Regions from separate parts of the Rossellomorea sp. y25 genome, predicted to be linked through region 3. Evidence: riboswitches for the same ligand, from Rfam matches in the RefSeq annotation. Region 3 holds a riboswitch; each other region holds the start of a gene.

Region 1 (7,345 bases), 1.7 Mb from region 3:
AATCCTACAACACCGCTTATTTTGTTGCGGATTATCATGGGTTAACGAAGATACATGATCAGCATGAAATGAAAGAACTATCTTATGGAGTGGCGGCAGCTTGGTTAGCATTAGGGTTGGATCCTGATCGAGCGATTTTTTACCGTCAATCTGATGTACCTGAGATTTTTGAATTAAGCTGGATCCTCGCTTGCTTTGCACCGAAAGGATTAATGAACCGGGCCCATGCATATAAATCAGTAGTTGAAGATAATCAAAAAAGGGGCAGAGAAGTAGATGCAGGGGTCAACATGGGCTTATTCACCTACCCGATATTGATGGCGGCGGATATCCTTCTATTCCAAACGGAACTGGTTCCTGTCGGTAAAGATCAAATTCAGCATGTCGAAATTGCAAGGGACATTGCAGAAAACTTTAATAAGCAATATGGCGAAACATTTGTTCTTCCCGATTATGTGATACAGGAAGAAACATCTGTTCTACCGGGACTTGATGGACGAAAAATGAGTAAAAGCTATAACAATACCATCCCATTATTTGAAGAATCAAAAAAGCTTCAAAAACTAATCAATAAAATCAAAACAGATTCTTCACCCCCTGAGGAGCCTAAGGATCCTGAATCGTCCGTCATATTTTCGCTTTATAAGGAATTTGCAACATCCGATCAAGTTGAAGAAATGAGAAGGAGATTTCAAGGCGGAATAGGGTGGGGAGAAGCGAAAAAAGAGCTATTCCAAGTCATGAATTCATTTATCGAGGAACCTCGATCCAAATATGAAGAACTAATAGCCAACCCCAAGAGGCTGGATGCCATTTTAAAAGAAGGAGCCGATAAAGCAAGAGAAAAGACGATTCCATTTATGAAAGAAATTAAAAGGAAAATGGGTATCTTTCATTAAATAAAATGAATCGCTCTATTTTTTTGAATTCAGCCATTCATCTGGAGTTGATTGGAGGGAATGTGCGGACCTCTGCAAGAATATAGAAGCAGACGAAAAACGGCTCAAAAAGTTGCGTCACTATGTATGCTTCATTTTCGGATAATTCATAATTCTCATTGACATTTGTTCTTCTTTGTTATAAGTTATGGGAAAGTTATTTTTCACAAAATCATATAGTTTCTTATCAAGAGAGGTAGAGGGACTGGCCCGAAGACACCTCAGCAACCAGCCACAGTTTTAGGTATGGTGCTAATTCCAGCAAGTTGATGTCAACTTGGACGATAAGAGGGAGAACGAACGTACAAAACCTTCTTATTTTCATTAAGAAGGTTTTTTTGTTTTTTCCCTTTTCGTTTACAGGGAAAGAAAAGGAGAGAAGAATATTGAAAAAACATATTGATACTTTGCTTGTCCAGGCGGGAAACCGGAAAGATCCTGCAACGGGTGCTGTGAGCCTACCCATTCATTTATCGACTGCTTATGAACATAAGGGGATTGGGCAATCGACAGGCTATGATTACACAAGAACAGGAAATCCAACCCGCGCAACCTTAGAAGACACCCTCACTCAATTGGAAGAAGGGCACAGAGGGTTTGCCTTCAGCTCGGGGATGGCAGCGATTCAGGCAATCCTTAGCTTATTTTCCAGCGGGGATGAATTGATTGTTTCGAAAGACCTATACGGCGGGAGCTACCGTTTATTCGTACAGTATGAAGCACAATATAGTATCAAATTTCATTTCGTCGATACAAGTGATGCCGGCTCCATAGAAGAACAAATTTCTAAGAGAACAAAGGCCATCTTTCTTGAAACGCCAACCAATCCATTAATGAATGAAGCAAGCATTTCTGAGGTTGCTGGAATCGCAAAGTGTAACGGGTTGCTTTTAATTGTCGATAATACCTTCTACACACCTGTTCTTCAAAAGCCACTCACTGAAGGAGCAGACATAGTTATTCACAGCGCCACGAAATACTTAGGGGGCCATAATGACGTGCTGGCAGGTGTTGTGGTTGTAAACACAGAGGAGCTGGCGGAAAAAATCTGCACCATTCAAAATTCCATCGGCGCGGTTCTCTCACCATTTGATTGTTGGCTTTTATTAAGAGGGATGAAAACCCTTAGTCTCCGAATGGCTCAACATGAAAAAAACGCAAGAAAACTAGCAAAATATCTTGAAGGGCACGAATGTGTAACGGACGTTTTATATCCGGGAAAAGGCGGCATGCTTTCCTTTCGAATCGCAAAGGAAGAATGGGTGGATCCCTTTCTCAAACACTTAAAAGTTATTACGTTTGCTGAAAGTTTAGGAGGGGTTGAAAGCTTTATCACCTACCCCGCAACCCAAACACATGCAGACATTCCCGAAGAAGAAAGAAATAGGTTGGGTATCTGCAACAGGCTCCTGCGGTTCTCTGTAGGAATTGAATTTATTGATGACCTGATTGAAGACCTGGAGAATGTATTTCAACAATTGGAAAAAGAGGTGCTTACGTATGAGTAAAAAACCATTTTCACTTCAGACGTCACTCATTCATTCTCACGGATTTGATAAAGAAACAGGAGCGGTCTCTACACCGTTACATCATGCTACAACCTTTCACCAACAGGATTTTGATCAATATGGAACATATGACTACAGCCGTTCGGGAAATCCGACGAGGGAAACTGTTGAAGAAACGATAGCTGAATTGGAAGGTGGAGTAAGAGGCTTTGCCTTTTCATCAGGGATGGCGGCAATCTCCACAAGCTTTTTATTATTATCGAGTGGCGACCACGTTCTAGTATCAGAAGAAGTGTACGGTGGGACATACAGAATGATTACAGAGGTCCTCACTAAATTTGGGATTGAATATTCATTTGTGAACATGAAGGATCTTCATGAAGTGGCTTGTTCAATTAAACACAATACGAAAGTGATTTATATGGAGACACCTTCCAATCCGCTTCTGAACATCACCGATATTGAAGGAGTCGTGAAGCTTGCCAAGGCGAATGGATGTTTAACGTTTCTGGATAATACCTTCATGACTCCCCTGCTGCAAAGACCGATCAGCTTAGGTGTTGATGTTGTTCTTCACAGTGCCACTAAGTTTCTTGCCGGACATAGTGACGTCTTGGCGGGGCTCGCGGTAACGGGAAATGAAGAGATTGCCAGGAAGCTTGCTTTCTTGCAGAATTCTTTCGGTGCGGTCCTCGGTGTCCAGGATTGCTGGCTGCTCTTAAGAGGGCTGAAAACACTGCATGTACGATTGAAGGAATCATCAGAATCGGCTTATAAGATTGCGAGCTTCTTAGAAAAGAGAAAGGAAGTAGAAGAAGTGTATTATCCAGGCTTGAGCTATCATCCCGGTCGTGAAATTCAAGTCCGACAAGCAGAGGGTCCTGGAGCGGTTCTTTCCTTCCGGTTAAAGGGTGCAGAGGAAGTGAAGCAACTCATACAAAATGTAAACATTCCCGTATTCGCCGTAAGTTTAGGAGCTGTTGAATCAATTCTATCCTATCCATCAAGGATGTCACATGCTTCTATGCCGAAAGCTGAACGGGAAAGGAGAGGGATTACTGATGGTTTATTACGATTATCAGTAGGACTTGAAAACGTGGATGAATTGATTAACGATCTTCAAAAAGGTTTAGATAGTATACAAAAGACCAACCGAAACAACGTTATAAATTTATAAAAAGGAGGGAATGTCATGAAGCCGTTGCTAGAAGCACTGAAAGAGAGAATCTTGATTGCAGATGGGGCCATTGGAACGTTGTTGTATTCATATGGAGTGGACAGATGCTTTGAAGAATTGAATCTTTCCCACCCAAATGAAGTGTTGAAAGTCCATAAGGAGTATATTGATGCAGGAGCAGATATCATTCAGACCAATACGTATGGAGCCAATTATCAAAAGCTTTCCAGATACGGATTGGAGGATTCGGTTAAGGAAATAAATACAGCTGCAGTGCGTCTAGCAAGAAAAGCCGCTGGTGTTAACACCTATATTCTGGGGACCATCGGGGGAATCAGGGGCATTAAACAAAATGTGTCGCTGGAAGAAATCAAAAGAAGCTTTCGGGAACAGCTTTACTGTTTATTATTAGAAGGTGTAGATGGCATCCTGCTTGAGACCTATTATGATTTCGAGGAATTAACCACGGTTTTAAACATTGTCAAACGTGAAACGGACATTCCTGTCATTGCTCAAGTTTCTCTACATGAAACAGGAGTTCTTCAAAATGGAATGGAGATAAAAGACGCACTTCAGCAATTAGAATTATTAGGGGCCGATGTTGTCGGTATCAATTGCCGCATGGGGCCATTTCATATGGTGAACTCATTAGAGGAAGTTCCATTACCTAAAAGGGCATTTCTTTCCGTCTATCCAAACGCCAGTCTGCCAAACTATGAAGAAGGTCGATTCTATTACTCTGCTGAGCCTGATTACTTTGGGGATATAAGCAATGAGTTGCGACTGCAAGGTGCAAGAATCATTGGAGGCTGCTGTGGAACCACACCTGATCACATTCGTTCTGTAGCAAGCAGATTAAAAAGCCGTGAGCCTGTTAAAGAGAAAGTGGTGAAAGCAAAAAAGGTTGTTCAGTTATCATCACCTTCAATCAGGGGAAACTTGCTGCATGAGCATGTAAGAGAAAAGAAAACACTCATTGTTGAACTCGATCCACCTAAACATCTCGACACGAAGCTGTTCTTCCAAGGGGCTGAGGCATTAAAGAAAGCTGGAATTGACGCACTCACGCTTGCTGATAATCCGTTAGCATCTCCTCGTATTAGTAATGACGCCATTGGGAGTCTGGTCAGGTCCAAATTTGATCTTACACCTTTAGTTCACATCACTTGCAGGGACCGTAACCTGATAGGACTTCAATCCCATCTTATGGGATTGCACACGTTGGGCATTCACAATATTTTAGCGATTACGGGTGACCCGGCGAAGATTGGAGACTTTCCTGGGGCAGCATCCGTTTATGATTTATCTTCCCTTGAACTTATTGAACTCATCAAACAAAACAATGAGGGGATATCCTTTTCCGGTAAGTCACTCCGGGAACGTACTCAATTTTCAGTAGGAGCGGCCTTTAATCCAAATTTCCGTCATTTAGACGCTTCTGTAAAAAGGCTTGAAAAGAAAAAGAAAGCCGGAGCTGACTATTTCATTTCTCAACCGATCTTTGGGAAAGAACAGCTGATTCAAGTACATGAAGCTACGAAGCATTTAGATGTTCCGATCTTTATCGGAATCATGCCATTAATCAGTTCGAGAAATGCTGAGTTTCTCCATCATGAAGTACCGGGAATCAATGTTCCAGAAGAAACAAGAAAAAGAATGAAGGAAGCGGGAAGTGATCCTGTAGTTGCAAGAGCAGTTGGAATGGATATTGCAAAAGACTTACTTGATACAGCAATAGATCTTTTTAATGGGATTTATCTTATCACGCCTTTTGTCAGGTACGATATGAGCATTGAACTGATTCATCATATACAAGAGAAAACCAGCACAGAAAGAGAGGTTCCCTATGGCCATCACTTTGTTTGAAGAACAGCTTAGGAAAAAAATACTCGTACTCGATGGAGCAATGGGAACGATGCTTCAACAAGCGAATTTATCCCCAGAGGATTTTGGTGGAGAAGAGCTTGAAGGATGTAATGAAAATCTGGTTTTAACAGCGCCGGAGGTCATCTATCAGATTCACCTGGAATATTTGAAAGCAGGGGCTGATGTGATTGAAACGAATACGTTTGGGGCAACCCCCATTGTGTTGGACGAATATGATATAGGATCTAAAGCATACGAAATCAATAAAGTAGCAGCTGAAATCGCCAAAAAAGCAGTAGAAGATGTCTCAACTTCCGAGTGGCCCAGGTTTGTTGCAGGATCTCTCGGTCCCACTACCAAAACCTTATCTGTTACAGGAGGGGTAAGCTTCGATGACTTAGTAGACAACTACCGGGTTCAAGCAGAAGGTCTTCTCGATGGAGGAGTCGATGTCCTGTTACTTGAAACGAGTCAGGATGCGTTAAATGTAAAAGCAGCAAACCTCGGAATTCGAACTGCTTTTGAATCAAGAGGGAAAGTGATCCCCATTTTGTTATCCGGAACCATTGAGCCTATGGGCACTACACTCGCCGGCCAGAACATCGAAGCATTTTATTTATCCCTTGAACATTTAAACCCTTTGGTAGTTGGTCTAAACTGCGCAACAGGACCTGAATTTATGCGTGACCATATCCGTTCCTTATCAAGCTTAGCCACTACCTATGTAAGCTGTTATCCGAATGCAGGACTTCCTGATGAAGAAGGAAATTACAATGAGACGGCTGATTCACTCAGTATAAAGATGAAAGGTTTTGCTGAGAAAGGCTGGGTGAATCTTGTTGGAGGGTGCTGTGGAACGACACCGGAGCATATTCGTGCCCTTTCAAATGTGGTAAAGGGATTACCTCCTCGTAAACCCAATGAGTCTCACCCTCATGCGGTGTCGGGAATTGAAGCGTTCGTCTATGAGGATGCAGACAGAAGACCGATTCTGGTCGGAGAGCGGACGAATGTCATCGGTTCACGTAAATTTAAACGATTGATTGCAGAAAATAAGATAGAAGAAGCGTCAGAGATTGCGAGAGCACAAGTGAAAAATGGAGCTCAGGTGATCGATATCTGCCTTGCAGATCCCGATCGTGAAGAAGTAGATGATATGAATGTATTTATCCAGGAGGTTGTGAAAAAAGTAAAAGTTCCACTTGTCATTGATTCAACGGATGAGAAAGTGCTAGAGACCGCTTTAAAATATTCTCAAGGGAAAGTAATCATTAACTCGATTAATCTTGAAGACGGAGAGGAGCGGTTTGAGAAGATTACAAAGCTGATGAAGGAATACGGAGCGGCGGTTGTAGTAGGGACGATTGATGAAAAAGGAATGGGTGTATCAGTCGCACGTAAGGTAAACATTGCCCTTCGTTCACATAAACTGTTAACAGAGAAATATGGGGTTGCCTCAGAAGACATCATCTTTGACCCTCTCGTATTCCCTGTGGGAACAGGGGATCAGCAATATATCGGTTCAGCCAATGCCACCGTTGAAGGGATAAGACGGATTAAGGAAGCCTTACCTGAATGCCCTCATATCTTAGGGGTTAGTAATGTTTCTTTTGGACTGCCTCCTGTCGGAAGAGAAGTCCTCAATGCTGTGTATCTTTATCACTGTACAAAAGCGGGCCTTGATTATGCCATAGTCAATACGGAAAAACTAGAGCGCTTTGCCTCTATTCCTGAAGAAGAAGTTCGAATGGCGGAGAAACTCTTATTTGAAACGACGGATGAAACCCTGGCTGAATTTACAGCATTTTATAGAGGGAAAAAGAAAGAAGTAAAGGTACCCGTCAATACTATGAATC
Region 2 (7,345 bases), 1.4 Mb from region 3:
AAGCTTTGATGTCCATTTTTTTTTCGTCTCTCTTGTTTCGTTACTGCGGTTTCATGCCATACGACGTTTTCTGATTTTTCATTCAACCCGGTATCCTCCTTAAGACGTTTGTCTAGCTTCTTGCTTTAGGCCTTTAATTAACACTTCGATCACTTCAGGGCGACTGAACGTTGAAGGGGGAACCTCCCCATTACGGAGCATTCCTCTCACTTTTGTCCCGGATAAAATAACGTGATCGCTCTTATCATGAGGACAAGTCTTCGTAGTCGCCATCCCTTCGCATCTCTCACAGTAAAAACTATGCTCGAAGCGGAGAGGGGTAATCCCTATCTCTTCTTCATTGAACTGATCAAATATTTTCTGTGCATCATAGGTACCATAATAATCACCAACACCGGCATGATCTCTCCCGACGATAAAATGCGTGCATCCATAATTTTTTCGTACCAGTGCATGGAAGATGGCTTCCCTTGGACCGGCGTACCTCATGGCAGCAGGGAAGACTCCTAAAAACACACGATCTTTAGGGTAATAGTTCTGTAATAGAACTTCATAGCTCTCCATTCTGATGCCCGCTGAGATATCATCCGCCTTTGTTTCGCCAACCAACGGATTTAAGAAGAGTGCATCCACGGTTTCCAATGCCGTTTTCTGAATATACTCATGGGCCCTGTGAACAGGATTTCTCGTTTGGAAACCGACAATCGTTTTCCATCCCTTTTCCTTAAACAACTTTCTCGTTTCACTTGGGTCAAATGTATACTCGTTGAACGGTTTGGAAAGACGTTTAATAAGGCTGATTTTCCCACCTACATACACATCTCCACGTTGGAATAATTTCTTGACACCTGGATGATCCTTGTCGGTCGTTCCGTATACGAGAAGGGCTTCTTTCTGTTTGTCTGGTTCATAAATATCCTCGACTTCAATGAGGCCATATGTTTCCCCCTTATAAACAAGGCGGCTCTTTAAGCCTTTCTTTACGTCTCCTGCTTTTTCTTTTGCAATGGGCAAGGTAATCGGGATGCTCCACACGCTGCCGTTTCGCAAACGTAAACTTTCTACTACATGTTGATAATCAACTTCAGTCAAGAATCCATTTATAGGGCTGTATGCACCTATTCCAATAAGTTCCAAATCACTTAACGCGGTTTCGTCTAACGGGATCTCATGGAGAATATCCTCATAGGGTTCTTCTGGTAAATATGATTGAACAAGCGTTCCTCCGTGGGGCTGTAAACTCATCATTTATCCTCCTTAACATATTGTTTTAATCGGAATTAAGATTAAATTCCGCCTCCGTCTTCGTGAACGGATCGCCTTTCTTCATTGATCACTCGCATGAGGGATAGTGCTCCCACAGTTGCGATAATGACGCTTATTGGAACCACAATCGAATATAGATCGCTATCGATCACGAGCTTTACTAAAAAATATGAAATACTAAGTGAAATCAGGGGAGAGACCACCCATATTTTGACGATTTTTTTGACAATTTTCTTTTGCAGCATATGTTTGCCGTTCTTCGCCATCCCGAGGCCTATGATCGAGGACGAAGTAACCTGAGTAAGCGGAATCGGTAATCCATACAGTGAGCTCACCATCACAAGGATCGCTCCTGTAGAAGAAATGAGGATTCCTTCGGCTTTTGAATAGTGTGTAATTTTTTTCCCGTTTGTTTCCACTACTTTTTTCCCCATTATGATAGCTCCGAGGGCAACGAATAAGCCACCCAGCCAAATCCCCCGAGAAGGAGACATTAAACCCGCACCCACTAATGGACCGACGGCGTTGGCTACATTATTCATCCCTGCCGAAAACGCTTCAAAGAATCCGGCGATAATCAAAAGGTACGCAAGCCACCTTTTTTCAAAATGGAAACCACGCTTTTCAAGTTTTACTAAACATATACCGAATACCCATGTAATCCCGAAGGCAATGACCGGGACAATCACCCAGAATGACATGATTGTTAAAAGTGATTTCACATATAGAACTTGATATGCGACTCCAACTCCTACAACCGCTCCTACCGTTACTTCACTTGTAGACAGCGGGATCCCTATCACATTTGCAAGGAACAAGGATATGGTGGCGGATAACAAAATGATGACCACGATTTTGATGGAGAGTACATGCTGCGGGATAATCCCTGAACTAATGGTTTTAACTACTTCTCCACCACCAAGAACAGCACCACTCAGGACACCTGCAGCGCAGATCCATAATGAATTCCTGATGTTTTTTATTGCTCCTGCACCATACGCAACCCCCATCGATGCTGCCGCTCCGCTGGCACCAATGTTCATAGCGAAGAACAAGCTTATGATCAGGGCGAATGTTTCAAGCAAAGAATGTCACCTCTTTTTAATGAAGACCGCATTCGGTTTTCCCTTTTCCTTTCCATCTACCGGAGCGAAGATCATTGATGTCTATGGATGGTGTTGTACAATGGAAGCATCCGATACTTGGATACCCCTGATCATGAAGTGGATTATAGGATAGGTTATGCTTATGGACATACCTCCAAATCTCCTTCCACGTCCAGTGAATCAATGGACAAATCTTAACTGATTGAAACTTGTCATCCTTATTGATGAATTCAACCTGACTTCTTGTAGGTGATTGTTCTCTTCTTAATCCTGAGATCCAAGCATTCCCTTTGGATAAGGAATCTTTTAAAGGGTCAAGCTTTCGAATTTGACAGCATTGATTGGGGTTTCTCTCCCACAACTTATCTCCATATGTTCCTGCTTGCTCTTGGAGCGTTAATTCAGGCTTTTTCATATGAATGGTGATACCAGGATACTTCTCCTTCACCTTTTCAATCGTTTCATAGGTTTCCTTGAAATGAACACCTGTATCAAGAAATACTATGGCTGCTTTCGGTTGCACTTTGGTTAGGAGATCGATTAATACAATCCCTTCAATGCCAAAACTGCATGCATATACGACACTTTCACCATAATGATCATACGTCCACTCAAGGACGTTAAGCGCTCCTTTATAGACCGGATCAATTTCAAAATTGATGGATGGTTTTTTCCAAGTTTGATAGGTTAACATGATACACCCCTTTCCCGCTCATCCAAACAAAAAGAGGCGATAACAAGATATAGGAATTTCCTTTATCTGTGTTATGCGCCTCTAGTTTGTCTAGTCAGCTTATTTAATTCGCACTTTCTCGTTTTTCTCCAATTGAATGACTTTACCGTCCTGAACCACAATTGTAATCGATCCAAAACTCATCGTCTTCAACATCGAAGTGATCTTTTCGACTACCACATCATAATCTGCTTCTTGATTTTTTTCTTTAGTCACATGATTCCCCCAATTTTTATCTTATCCAGAAAAACATGAATGAAAAAAAACAACCCTCCATTTTGGAAAGTTGTTCAGGTAAGGATACCTTATCTTCCAAAATGACTTCACATTTTGCTGGAATTAGCACCTTACATAACGTAGGTTGCTGGGCTTCGCAGGGCCAGATCCCTCCACCACTCTGGATAAGAGTTATTAATTTTAATATTCTAAATAATATCATATTCTACAAGGAAGTCAACCCGAGTTTCTCTATCGGATTTATGTCTTTTGGCTTATTTTTCTTGCAAAGCCTTCATTCTCTTTATTTCTATTCGCTTTATTAACGCTATAGGACACTATTTTCACCTGAGTGATCAAAATAATTGAAAGATTAATTTACCCTCGATCACTTTTTTCTGGTCCTGGTTGACCGCAAAAACTTTAAAATGTATGAGATCATCCTGTTTTTCTGATACTTCTGCAATCAATGTAATGACATCGTTCAATAAAACCATCCCTTTAAACCGGACGGTGTACTCTTTGATATATCCTTCTTCATAAAGATCACTAAAAAGCTTGGAGACATTGCCCATCGTCCACATGCCATGAGCAATGACTCCTGGAAGACCCAGTTTATGCGCCTCCTCATCGATCGTATGAATGGGGTTATAATCCCCCGAGGCTCCTGCATATTTGATTAAGTCGATTCTCGAGACTGGACCTAACTCAACAAGGGGAAGGATTTCACCTATATTAAAGGATGATAGTTTAGTCATATTCCCAACCTCTCTTTAACCGCTTCAGTGATAATGACAATCGCTTCGGAAGTGAAAACCCTTTTCCCTCCTGAATCTTCACCGATGTCTTCTATTACAAGAAAACCAAGTGTTCCACCCGATCCTTTCCGTTCATAGTAATCTTTTATTTTCGTGTAACACTGAATACATTCCCCGACCTTCAGTGGTCTTTCATAGTGAAAAGATTGTTCACCATGAATTAACCCGACGTTCGGTAAATGAAAACCTTCAATCGTTCCATAGTCGAACACTCTGGGAAAAGTGGGGGGAGGGATATTCCCCCTGAACCTGGATCTCTTTCCTGCTTCTTTATCAACATAAATGGGATTGAGATCTCCAATGGCTTCGGCAAACTTACGGACCGCTCCTTTTTCCACACAATTTTCTACGGAAGTTGAGCGTTTACCAATATAAGATTCAAACATATCCTTCACCTCTTTCTCCCTTTAGGCTTTCGGCCCGCCAGCTACGTATAGGACTTGACCGTTAACGAATGACGAGCTTTCATCCGCAAAAAACGCCACTGCATTCGCTATATCTTCCGGCTGCCCGCTCCTTCCTACAGGAATTCCTTGAAGACTCGCTTCCACCAGTTGTTCAAAGGGGATTCCGATCCGCTTCGCCGTTTCTCTAGTCATTTCCGTTTCGATGAATCCGGGGGCGACTGCATTGGTCGTAATGCCCAGAGGTCCAAGCTCTATTGCCAGAGTTTTCGTTAAACCTTGAAGACCTGCTTTAGCGGTAGCGTAATTTGCCTGTCCGCGGTTACCGAGTGCAGAGGTAGACGAGATATTAATAATACGGCCATACCTGTTCTTCACCATATGACCTTGCGCTGCCTTTGCTACGTTAAATGATCCTTTCAAATGCACATCCATGACCGTTTGCCAATCGTTATCGGTCATTTTAAATAGCAAATTGTCTCTGATGACTCCTGCATTGTTGATGACAATATCAACGGAGCCGAAAGTTTCATAGACTTCGTTTATGGCCTCTTCTACTTCCCGGGATTCTATTACATTCGCAACTTTTGTATATATTTCATACTTTTTCAATTCCTCGCTGATTTCCAAAAGTGCCTCTTCATTCACGTCAATGATGGCAACCATTGCCCCTTCTTCTGCAAAGAGCTTTGCAATCGCTTTACCGATCCCCCGGCTCCCGCCTGTTACTAAAGCTACTTTTCCTCTAAATCTATCACCCATTCACATTACCTCCCTATTCCTTTAAACAAATTGGCCCACTTTTACATGCCCTTTTAATAGATTCCGTGAAATGATCAGTTTTTGAATTTCATCAGTACCATCATAAATCCGCCACAATCTTGCTTCACGATACCAGCGTTCGATGGGAAGCTCTCTTGTGTAGCCCATCCCTCCGTGAATTTGAAGGACCCGATCCACTACCCGATTGCCCATATTCGATCCGTACAGCTTGGCAATCGATGCAACATGGCGATTATCTTCTCCTTGATCCAGCGTGAATGCTGCATTTAGCACAAGCCATCTGGCAGCTTCAATTTCCACGGCAGAGTCAGCGATCTTCCATTGAATCGCTTGTCTATCCGCGATTGGCTTTCCAAATGTCTCCCTTTCCTTTGAATAGTCAATCGCCATTTGAAGTAAGCGTTCCGCTGCTCCTACCGCTTGTGCCCCTACAATCCACCGTGCGAACCCGATCCATTCCAGGCCAAGATTGTAGCCACCATCAATTTCACCCAGAATATTTTCTTCAGGCACCCGCACGTCATCAAAAAACAGACTGGCCGGTCCCCATTCCCCCATGGTATGAATGTATTCAGATGTCCATCCCATCCTACGATCGGCAATAAAACAGGTTACTCCGTCCCGACCCGTTCGCCGATGCTTTTCCTTATCGGTCACCGCCATGACCATGACAAAGTCTGCTTCATTTCCGCCCGTAATAAAGGTTTTTTCACCATTTAACACCCACTCATTTCCATCCTTCACTGCGGTCATCCGAATGTTTTGAGTATCGGATCCAGCTCCCGGTTCCGTCATGGCGAAGCAGGACTTTTTCTCTCCGTTTATAGTGGGGATCAAATAGTTCTTTTTCTGTTCTTCGTTGGCATAGTATAGGATGTTGTCTGCATAACCACCGAAACTGAAAGGCACAAAGGTTTTGGAGATTTCCATATATACAATGGCCATCATCATTTGCCCGAGATCCGCTCCGCCGTACTCTTCTGGTGTATTGATCCCCCAGAACCCTGCTTCCTTTGCTTTTAACTGTAGCTCATTTCTTTTTTCCGGGGAAAGACTTGGTTTTCCTTCCCGTTCATTTCTTAGCACTTCATTTTCTAAAGGTATAAGTTCTTTCTCAACAAATTTACGGATGGTTTTTTGAATCATCCTTTGTTCATCTGATAACCGTAAGTTCATACCGGTTCCCCCCTATAAAGTCCTAGAATTTTGGTTGCAGGATTACCTTTCCTACCGTTTTTCTTGCCTGCATGAGTGAATGAACCTTTGCTGCTTCTTCTAAAGGAAACACATGACCAACCGTTACTTTCAATTCCCCGGACGCGACGTAATGAAAGATTTCATGAAGGGTTTTCTGGGTAAGTTCGGAATCTCTCATGAGAGGAGGGAGGAAGAACCCGATAACAGATTGATTCTTTGCCATCAATGAAGAAGGATAAAATCTGCTCTGCTCCCCGCTTGCTACTCCGTAAATGACCATTCTTCCGAAATAGTCGAGACATTTTAACGTTTTATAGAAAATGTCACCGCCAGCCATCTCCAATGCCAGATTTACGCCCTTTCCATTTGTTGCTTCTAAGACGTCTGCTTCCCAGCCATCCTGAGTGTAGTTGACTAATACGTCTGCCCCCATTTCCCCAGCAAGACGTAACTTTTCCTCTGTACTGGCCGTGGCAATCACCTTACCTGCTCCAAAACGTTTTGCCAGTTGGACGGCAAGCAGGCCAACGCCACCAGCAGCTGCATGAATGAGGACGGCTTCTCCCTGTTGCACTCTTCCCAATGTTTTCAAAATATGATAGGCACTTAAACCCTGAACAGGGATGGCGGCAGCTTCTTTGAAATCCAATCCATATGGGAGGGGGATCACCGAACGCTCATCTGTCAGGGCAAATTCTGCATAACCTCCGGAATCCATCATGGCTACAACCCGGTCTCCCTTTCTTACTCTCGTCACATCTTCTCCCACTTCAGTGACGATTCCCGCCACTTCAGAACCCGGAATATATGGGAGTGGGGTTT
Region 3 (7,345 bases):
TACGCTATATGAAATTATTCGGTCACCGGAACAACTGCCCCGTCCCATTCCTCTTTAATAAAGTCCTGGATTTCTTTTGAACGAAGAGCTTCAACAAGCGCCTTCACTTCCTCTTTGTTTTCGTCACCTTTATTCACAGCAATCACATTCACATATGGAGAATTACTGTCTTCAATGGCGATCGAATCTTCCAAAGGATTCAAACCTGCATCGATCGCATAGTTGGAATTAATCAGAACAGCATCTCCCTCTTCATTTTCATACAATTGTGGAAGAAGAGCTGCTTCATATTCGTAATCGAATTTTAGTTTCTTTGGATTTTCTTTAATGTCTTCCAGCGTTGCTTTTGTCTTGTCTACTCCATCATTCAATGTAATAAGACCTTTTTCTTCTAATAACGTAAGAATACGTCCGTGATCTGCTACAGAATTACTCATTAGAATCGTTGCACCTTCAGGCAGCTCTTCAAGGGATTTGTACTTTTTAGAATAAACGCCAATCGGCTCAATGTGAATGCCGCCAGCATTTTCAAAATCATAACCGTGTTCCGCTTTTTGAGATTCTAAGTACGGTACATGTTGGAAATAGTTTGCGTCAATATCCCCATTATCCAGATCTTTATTTGGCAAGATATAGTCTTGGTACGTTTCAATTTCTAAATTGATACCTTTCTCCTCTAATAAAGGCTTCACTTGTTCAAGAATTTCAGCGTGAGGAATATTGGAAGCTCCAACCACTAATTCTTTCTCGTCGCTGCCTCCTCCTGATTCTGAATTACTCCCACATGCTGCCAATCCAAAAATGCTTGTTGCTGCAATAACTCCTGCTACCCATTTTTTCATGATATTTCTCTCCTTTTACCGTTTATCTAATTTATTTGTAAAGAAATCACCTAATATTTGAATCGCAAACACAATGAGTAAGATCATAATGGTTGCGGCGAGCGTCACGTCTTCCCTGCTTCGTTGAAAGCCATCTAAATAGGCCAGGTTTCCTAAACCGCCTGCTCCGATGACCCCGGCCATTGCCGTATATCCAACGAGAGCAATCGCTGTTACTGTAATTCCTGAAATCAAAGCCGGCATGGATTCCGGGATCAGGACTTTCCAGATAATTGTGCTCGTTTTCGCCCCCATCGCTTTCGCGGCCTCGATGACGCCTTTGTTCACTTCTCTTAAAGCAATTTCTACCATACGGGCGTAAAACGGAGCAGCTCCAATGATCAGTGCCGGCAAAGCTGCATTCGCTCCACGGATTGTGTCCAATAAAAACTTGGTGAACGGAATTAACAACACGATCAATATAATGAATGGAATCGATCTGAACACATTTACGACTGCACTTGTAATCGTGTATGTCAGTTTGTTATCCCATAGATTTTCCTTAGAGGTGAGGAAGAGCAAAATCCCAAGGATCATTCCGAGTACAAAGGTAATCACTACAGACATCCCGGTCATATACAGGGTTTCGAGGGTTGCTTCCCACATCTTCTCCCAATCTACATTTGGAAATAAATTTTCAATCATCCTCTTAACACCTCCACTTGAACCAGTTGCGTTTGAACAAACGTCAATGCATCTTTAATGGTCCGTTCATCCCCATCAAGGTGAACAAATAACGTTCCATAGGCACCTTTTTGAGTTTGGGAGATTTGTCCTTGAAGGATGTTTACGTCTAAGTCAAACTTCCTTATCAGAGTGGTGATAAGCGGTTGCTCAGTTGATTCACCGACAAAAGTAAATTTCAACACTTTCCCATTAGGATATTGCATCAATAGGTGATCAATGGTTTCACCCGTTTCTTTTACTTGCGAGACTTCTCTCACGAAACGCTTTGTCACTTGCTCTTGTGGATTTCGGAACACTTCCAATACATCCCCGAGTTCCACGACTTTTCCTTGTTCCATGACTGCGACACGGTGACAGATTTTCTGAATCACGTGCATTTCATGAGTGATCAGGACAATCGTCAGCCCTAAGCGTTTATTAATATCCACCAATAAATCAAGAATGGAATCAGTTGTTTGTGGATCTAGAGCGGAAGTAGCTTCATCACATAGAAGGACATCGGGATTGTTAGCAAGGGATCTTGCAATCCCCACTCGTTGTTTCTGTCCGCCGCTCAGTTGAGAAGGATAGGCATCTCCCCTGCCTTCCAATCCTACAAGCTTCAATAATTCATTGGCTCTATGGAGTCTCTCTTTCTTTGGTACTCCAGCAATTTCTAATGGGAACTGTATATTTTCTAATACTGTACGAGACCAGAGGAGATTAAAGTGTTGAAAAATCATGCCTATCGACTGTCTTGCTTCCCGCAGTTTTTTACCCTTTACCCGGGAAACGATTTGACCATTCACGTCCACTATTCCTTCTGTAGGAACTTCGAGACCATTGAGCATGCGGATCAGCGTACTCTTACCTGCTCCACTATAGCCAATCACTCCAAAAATTTCTCCTTGGGCAATCTCGATATTGACGCCATCAACGGCTGAAATTGGACCCGATTTGGATTGATAGATTTTTTTCACATCTGAAATGGTAATCATGTTGTATTCCACCTTCTTTCGGAGTAAAACGACCTGTTTAATCAAGATTATGGTTGCACATAGCTGGCATTTTCCCGTCATCTTTTTCTAAATCATTAAAAAATGCCTCTCTGCGATAAGCAGAAAGGCATAATCATATAGGACTATCCTTTCTCTCATCTTTCAAAGCATATGCTTTGAGTGAATTGGCACCATTTCAATTTTCATTGACGGTTGCCGGGCTTCATAGGGCACGTCCCTCCACCTCTCTTTATAAGAGTAAAGTATCGATTATTAAATTTTTTTAAATAGTTAAAGACTCTGAAAATTTGCTACAAGAGAGATTTTATCATCGGTTATAGAGTGTGTCAATTATTTTTTAAACTTTCACCGGCTCTTTTCCCCTTGACCTCGTAAGCCAAAGGACAGATTCAACAAATAGAAGCGGTCGATACCCTCCTCTGATTTCAAGTGCCCCAGCTTCGATCAGTTGAGACAACCGTTCTTCCCCTGTGAGTAGGGAAACCACTTTTTCCTCCATTCCTTCAATTACGAAATGAGCGTCTTCACTCAAATCATCTAATACATCGCATCCCTTGCTCGAAATAGAAATACCGTACAAATCGCTTCCACAATCAAAATGAAGAACAAATGGGCTGTCTGGAAATAAGAGTCGTAAGTGATATCTTGAATGACACTGATCTACTAATTCCTCTAAATATATTCGCATGAATACCCTCCCAGTGAAACTTCTATATTATTACAATTCCACTTTTAGGTATTTTTCCCTTTTATACTTTCTCGACATGTTTTGAACGTATTCATCTAATTTGTCGAACAGTAAGAATTTGGATGAATACTAGTCAAAAAATGATGCCATTCGCAATATTTCCCGAGAAATATGTCTTCGTTTGTAGAAAGAAAATTGTTTAGAAAGAGACATATAAAAAAGACCTTCTCCCAAAAGGTCTCTTATCCCTCTAACGATCAGTGATCTTGTTTAAGCTTTCATATAAAAATGGCACGGATTGGAAGGCATAAATCCTCTCCCTTTCGACTCCATCCTTAAATAAAAGCAAGCAGGGTACACTTTCGATGGATTGTTCTTCTGCAAATTGGGGCAAATAATTCAAGTTGGCCTTCACAAAATGAAAAGATTGCGGAAGCTTTTCCACTACGTCAATCATTTTACTTGCCACCTGACAGGTGCCACACATCGGTGTATAAAGGTAAACGGCTTCAAGCGTATGGCCTTCAATCAGATCGTTTAATGCTTCGGTATTACTTACCTCAATCAAAACTAGATCATCCTTTTTCCTAAATATTCTTTATGAACGTCTATATTGGCTCCAATCAGGACAGACGCCAGGTGATACTCGGGAGCTGCTGCCACTTCCTTGTACATACGATCAATGTACAAATGTTCAGCTTCAGGAAACTCACGTTTAAATTGCTTTCGTAATTTTTCACCTGCATCATCAGCATCTACGAGGATATAGACATCCCTTTCCAATAATGCATCAATGAGTTCGTCCATTTTCGTAATGCTAATAGTCCCGTTTGTACAAATAATTTCAATCGGTTCTTTGATGATATCTTTCACTTTTCGTTTGTCAGTTGTTCCTTCGACAATGATTACTTTTTCGTCAAGTTCCATCATGATCATCACCTTATCTTTCAGAAATAAGATTACGATAGTATATTCAAATAACAAGAGATGATGTCCACTTTCTACTTATATTTTCTCATGTTTATAAAAAAATGCGCAAGTGGTTTGCCTATCTGCTTATACAAATGGTGCCAGATTCATTGTCGAATCTGGCACCATGAGCATTTCTAACACCAGCCACCCTCATCACAATCTGTGTATCTTGCTTGATCGCCTTCCGTGGAAGTGTAGCTTTGATAAATTTTATTTTCTTTTGCTTCAAAGTTTGGCTCCATGCTTAATCCATCAAGAGGTAAAGCCATTCTGCCGATTGGCTGATTATCCAAATATAGTTCTACTTCACCATTTTTCAGTTTCCCTGTCACCCTGTTGGTTACATCTAATTTCTTAGGCTTGAGCACCATACGTATTCATCCTTTCTTTTTAGAAGGCATTTTTCGTAAACTTTGTTGTTTTAATAAAGCGTGCAGTGGTTGATTTCCGCTCCAGGTGCTCGCTTTCCGCGGGGCGTGAGTTGAGCCTCCTCGGGCTTTGCCCTGTGGGGTCTCAACTTTCCCGCTATTCCCGCAGGAGTCGAGCACCTTCCGCTCCAATCAACCTTCTAAGCATGAGGCCCCGTTCTGCTAAGCTGGGTTGCTCGTTCGAATACTAGCTGAAAGAGGAGAACTTCCCCTCACCATCTAGTTCACACTCACTGAATCACACAGCACTGGCAGTCTATATATTAAGAACAACAATTGTTGCGAAAAGAGCTTTCTTATAAAAAACGTCTACTCATATGGTGCCCAAAATAAAAAACAAAACACCTTGAGAAATTCTCAAGGTGCATGGTAGAAATTATCCTTCATTAATCATTTCGTCATACTGTTCAGCTGTCATAAGCTTGTCTACTTCTCCAGCGTCTGAAGGTTCAACAACGATCATCCAAGCTTTTTCATAAGGTGATTCGTTCACGAACTCAGGGCTATCAGACAGCTCTTCATTCACTTCTACCACCTTACCGGATACAGGTGCATATAGCTCAGAAACGGTTTTAACCGATTCAACACTACCGAACGGCTCGTCCGCTTTGATCTCATCTCCAACCTCTGGTAACTCAACGAATACGATATCGCCCAGTTCAGATTGTGCAAATGATGTGATTCCCACTCGTACATTTTCCCCTTCAACTTTGACCCACTCATGTTCTTCAGAATAACGAAGTTCTTTCGGTGTACTCATTCTCTATCCCTCCAAATGCTAGTTATACAACCTAATATTGACACACTTTTCATTAAAAAAGCAAGAAAACCTAGCATGAATAATGAAACTTTTTCATTGTCCATGATTTGGTAATCCCAGACCTCTTTTTACTTCCAGGTTTCTTCAAAGGTTTCTTCCTTGAAACCAACTGTCACCTTACTTCCATCCGTAGTGATTGGACGCTTGATCAGCATCCCGTCCGTGGAAAGTATTTCTAATAATTCCTCATCGGAAGCCGAGTTTACTTTATCTTTCAAGCCTAATTCCCGATACTTTTTACCACTTGTATTAAAGAACTTCTTAAGAGGCAATCCGCTCTTTTCATGTAGGTTTTTAAGCTCGTCTTTTGTAGGGGGGGTTTCAACGATATGTATTTCATTAAATGCTATGTTTTCATCTTCCAGCCACTTCTTTGCTTTCCGGCACGTACCACACTTCGGATATGAATAAAAAGACAACGACATCATTCCACCACCTTTCATTTATCTGGATGGGGAGTCCCCATCCAGAATACACATTGCTCGAATCTATCTCTACATTCGACAATATTCTTTATTATCCTTCTTTTGTGAAACATTACTCACATTGTTTTTCAACCGTTTCAACCAGTTCCTTTAGTAGGACAGTTGCATTATCCAATTCAAGAGAATAGAAGCGCTGGGTTCCTTTTTGCTCTAAAGAAACTAATTGTTGATCTCTCAGGATCTTTAAGTGATGAGAAACAGCAGGGCGGGATAAAGTTAGATTTTCAGTTATCTGATTAACCGTAAGAGGTTCTTGTTCGGCAAGAAGTAATATTATGTCCTGACGATAAGGATCACTTAGCGCTTGAAATAATGGAATGCAAGCACGAAATGTATCAATTGCTTTTTGACCCATAGTCTTCTCCCTTCAAACTCATTCACATTCAATTATACCCGTTCTTGCACCTTGCGAACAATATTTGTGACCATTTTCCTCGGCATAAAACGGATGGACTGGGTCAGCATTCTATTTTTGAAACCTGGGATGATAACTGTTTTGTTCTTCGTCATCATTTGGTTATATCCCTCATCTACCACTTCTTCCACACTCATCACACCAGACTGAAATAGTTTTGAAGACTTCAGGTCAGCTGCATCACTGAACCCCGTTTGGGTAGCTCCTGGGCACAAAGCGGTTACTTTCACTCCGTGCGGTGCCCATTCATTCGCCAAGGCTTCTGAGAATGAAAGGACATACGCTTTTGTTGCATAGTAAACGGCCATTAATGGACCCGGCTGGAATGCTGCTGTTGATGCTACATTCAGAATTTGTCCACTATTTCTGCCCACCATTTCTTTTCCAAAATACTTACTTAACTCTGTAAGGGCAGTGATATTCACTTGAATCATGTCCAGTTCTTTGGATAGTTCAGTTCGCTCAAACTCCCCAAACAATCCGAATCCTGCATTATTGATTAGGAAATCCACCTGGATCCCTTTTGCTTTGACTTCCTCATATAACGTTTCCGATGCTCCTGGTTTGGAAAGGTCTGATGGTATGACATATGCTTTCACACCGTACTTACTTTTAATTTCTTTTGATAGAATACGAAGCTTCTCCTCACTTCTTGCTACAAGAATCACATCATGACCTGAACCTGCAAATTTATGACTAAAGTGCAAGCCTATACCACTTGAAGCCCCTGTAATTAATACTGTTTTATTCATCTATGATTACCACCTTATCTTTAATGTTTAAACACTTAAACGTTTAAGTGTTTAAACATATAATAATTAATTGAGTTGTAGATGTCAAGTTATGAACAAAATTAAGGGACGGACCTCCATTTCAGAGGTCCGTCCCTTAAACTACTTAATTAAACTGTATATTTTTGTGCGTCTATCAGCTTTTCAGATGCCGCTCGTTTGACTGCGATCACGTTGATC

The links. Region 3 has a riboswitch for S-adenosylmethionine ahead of AAEM60_RS19285 (methionine ABC transporter ATP-binding protein). Riboswitches for the same ligand answer to the same signal wherever they lie in the genome.
Region 1: another riboswitch for S-adenosylmethionine. It lies ahead of AAEM60_RS10675 (methionine biosynthesis PLP-dependent protein); the one in region 3 lies ahead of AAEM60_RS19285 (methionine ABC transporter ATP-binding protein).
Region 2: another riboswitch for S-adenosylmethionine. It lies ahead of AAEM60_RS12250 (YezD family protein); the one in region 3 lies ahead of AAEM60_RS19285 (methionine ABC transporter ATP-binding protein).

The regions. Positions count from the first base shown of each region.
Region 1 is NZ_CP145886.1:2,145,319-2,152,663, forward strand. Features, by position in the region: gene AAEM60_RS10670 (tryptophan--tRNA ligase) at 1-899, shown strand, start outside; SAM riboswitch class I at 1,120-1,229, shown strand; gene AAEM60_RS10675 (methionine biosynthesis PLP-dependent protein) at 1,325-2,446, shown strand; gene metC (cystathionine beta-lyase) at 2,439-3,623, shown strand; gene AAEM60_RS10685 (bifunctional homocysteine S-methyltransferase/methylenetetrahydrofolate reductase) at 3,639-5,489, shown strand; gene metH (methionine synthase) at 5,470-7,345, shown strand, end outside.
Region 2 is NZ_CP145886.1:2,453,067-2,460,411, forward strand. Features, by position in the region: gene cysC (adenylyl-sulfate kinase) at 1-86, opposite strand, end outside; gene sat (sulfate adenylyltransferase) at 100-1,245, opposite strand; gene AAEM60_RS12240 (inorganic phosphate transporter) at 1,287-2,309, opposite strand; gene AAEM60_RS12245 (phosphoadenylyl-sulfate reductase) at 2,368-3,066, opposite strand; gene AAEM60_RS12250 (YezD family protein) at 3,166-3,321, opposite strand; SAM riboswitch class I at 3,408-3,513, opposite strand; gene AAEM60_RS12255 (MaoC/PaaZ C-terminal domain-containing protein) at 3,678-4,079, opposite strand; gene AAEM60_RS12260 (MaoC family dehydratase N-terminal domain-containing protein) at 4,076-4,525, opposite strand; gene fabG (3-oxoacyl-ACP reductase FabG) at 4,547-5,305, opposite strand; gene AAEM60_RS12270 (acyl-CoA dehydrogenase family protein) at 5,327-6,502, opposite strand; gene AAEM60_RS12275 (NADPH:quinone oxidoreductase family protein) at 6,525-7,345, opposite strand, start outside.
Region 3 is NZ_CP145886.1:3,810,972-3,818,316, forward strand. Features, by position in the region: gene AAEM60_RS19275 (MetQ/NlpA family ABC transporter substrate-binding protein) at 15-842, opposite strand; gene AAEM60_RS19280 (methionine ABC transporter permease) at 858-1,526, opposite strand; gene AAEM60_RS19285 (methionine ABC transporter ATP-binding protein) at 1,523-2,545, opposite strand; SAM riboswitch class I at 2,698-2,804, opposite strand; gene AAEM60_RS19290 (SCP2 sterol-binding domain-containing protein) at 2,904-3,254, opposite strand; gene AAEM60_RS19295 (thioredoxin family protein) at 3,505-3,819, opposite strand; gene AAEM60_RS19300 (toprim domain-containing protein) at 3,825-4,184, opposite strand; gene AAEM60_RS19305 (YusG family protein) at 4,361-4,597, opposite strand; gene gcvH (glycine cleavage system protein GcvH) at 5,031-5,414, opposite strand; gene AAEM60_RS19315 (arsenate reductase family protein) at 5,543-5,899, opposite strand; gene AAEM60_RS19320 (metalloregulator ArsR/SmtB family transcription factor) at 6,012-6,314, opposite strand; gene AAEM60_RS19325 (SDR family oxidoreductase) at 6,347-7,126, opposite strand; gene AAEM60_RS19330 (acyl-CoA dehydrogenase family protein) at 7,276-7,345, opposite strand, start outside.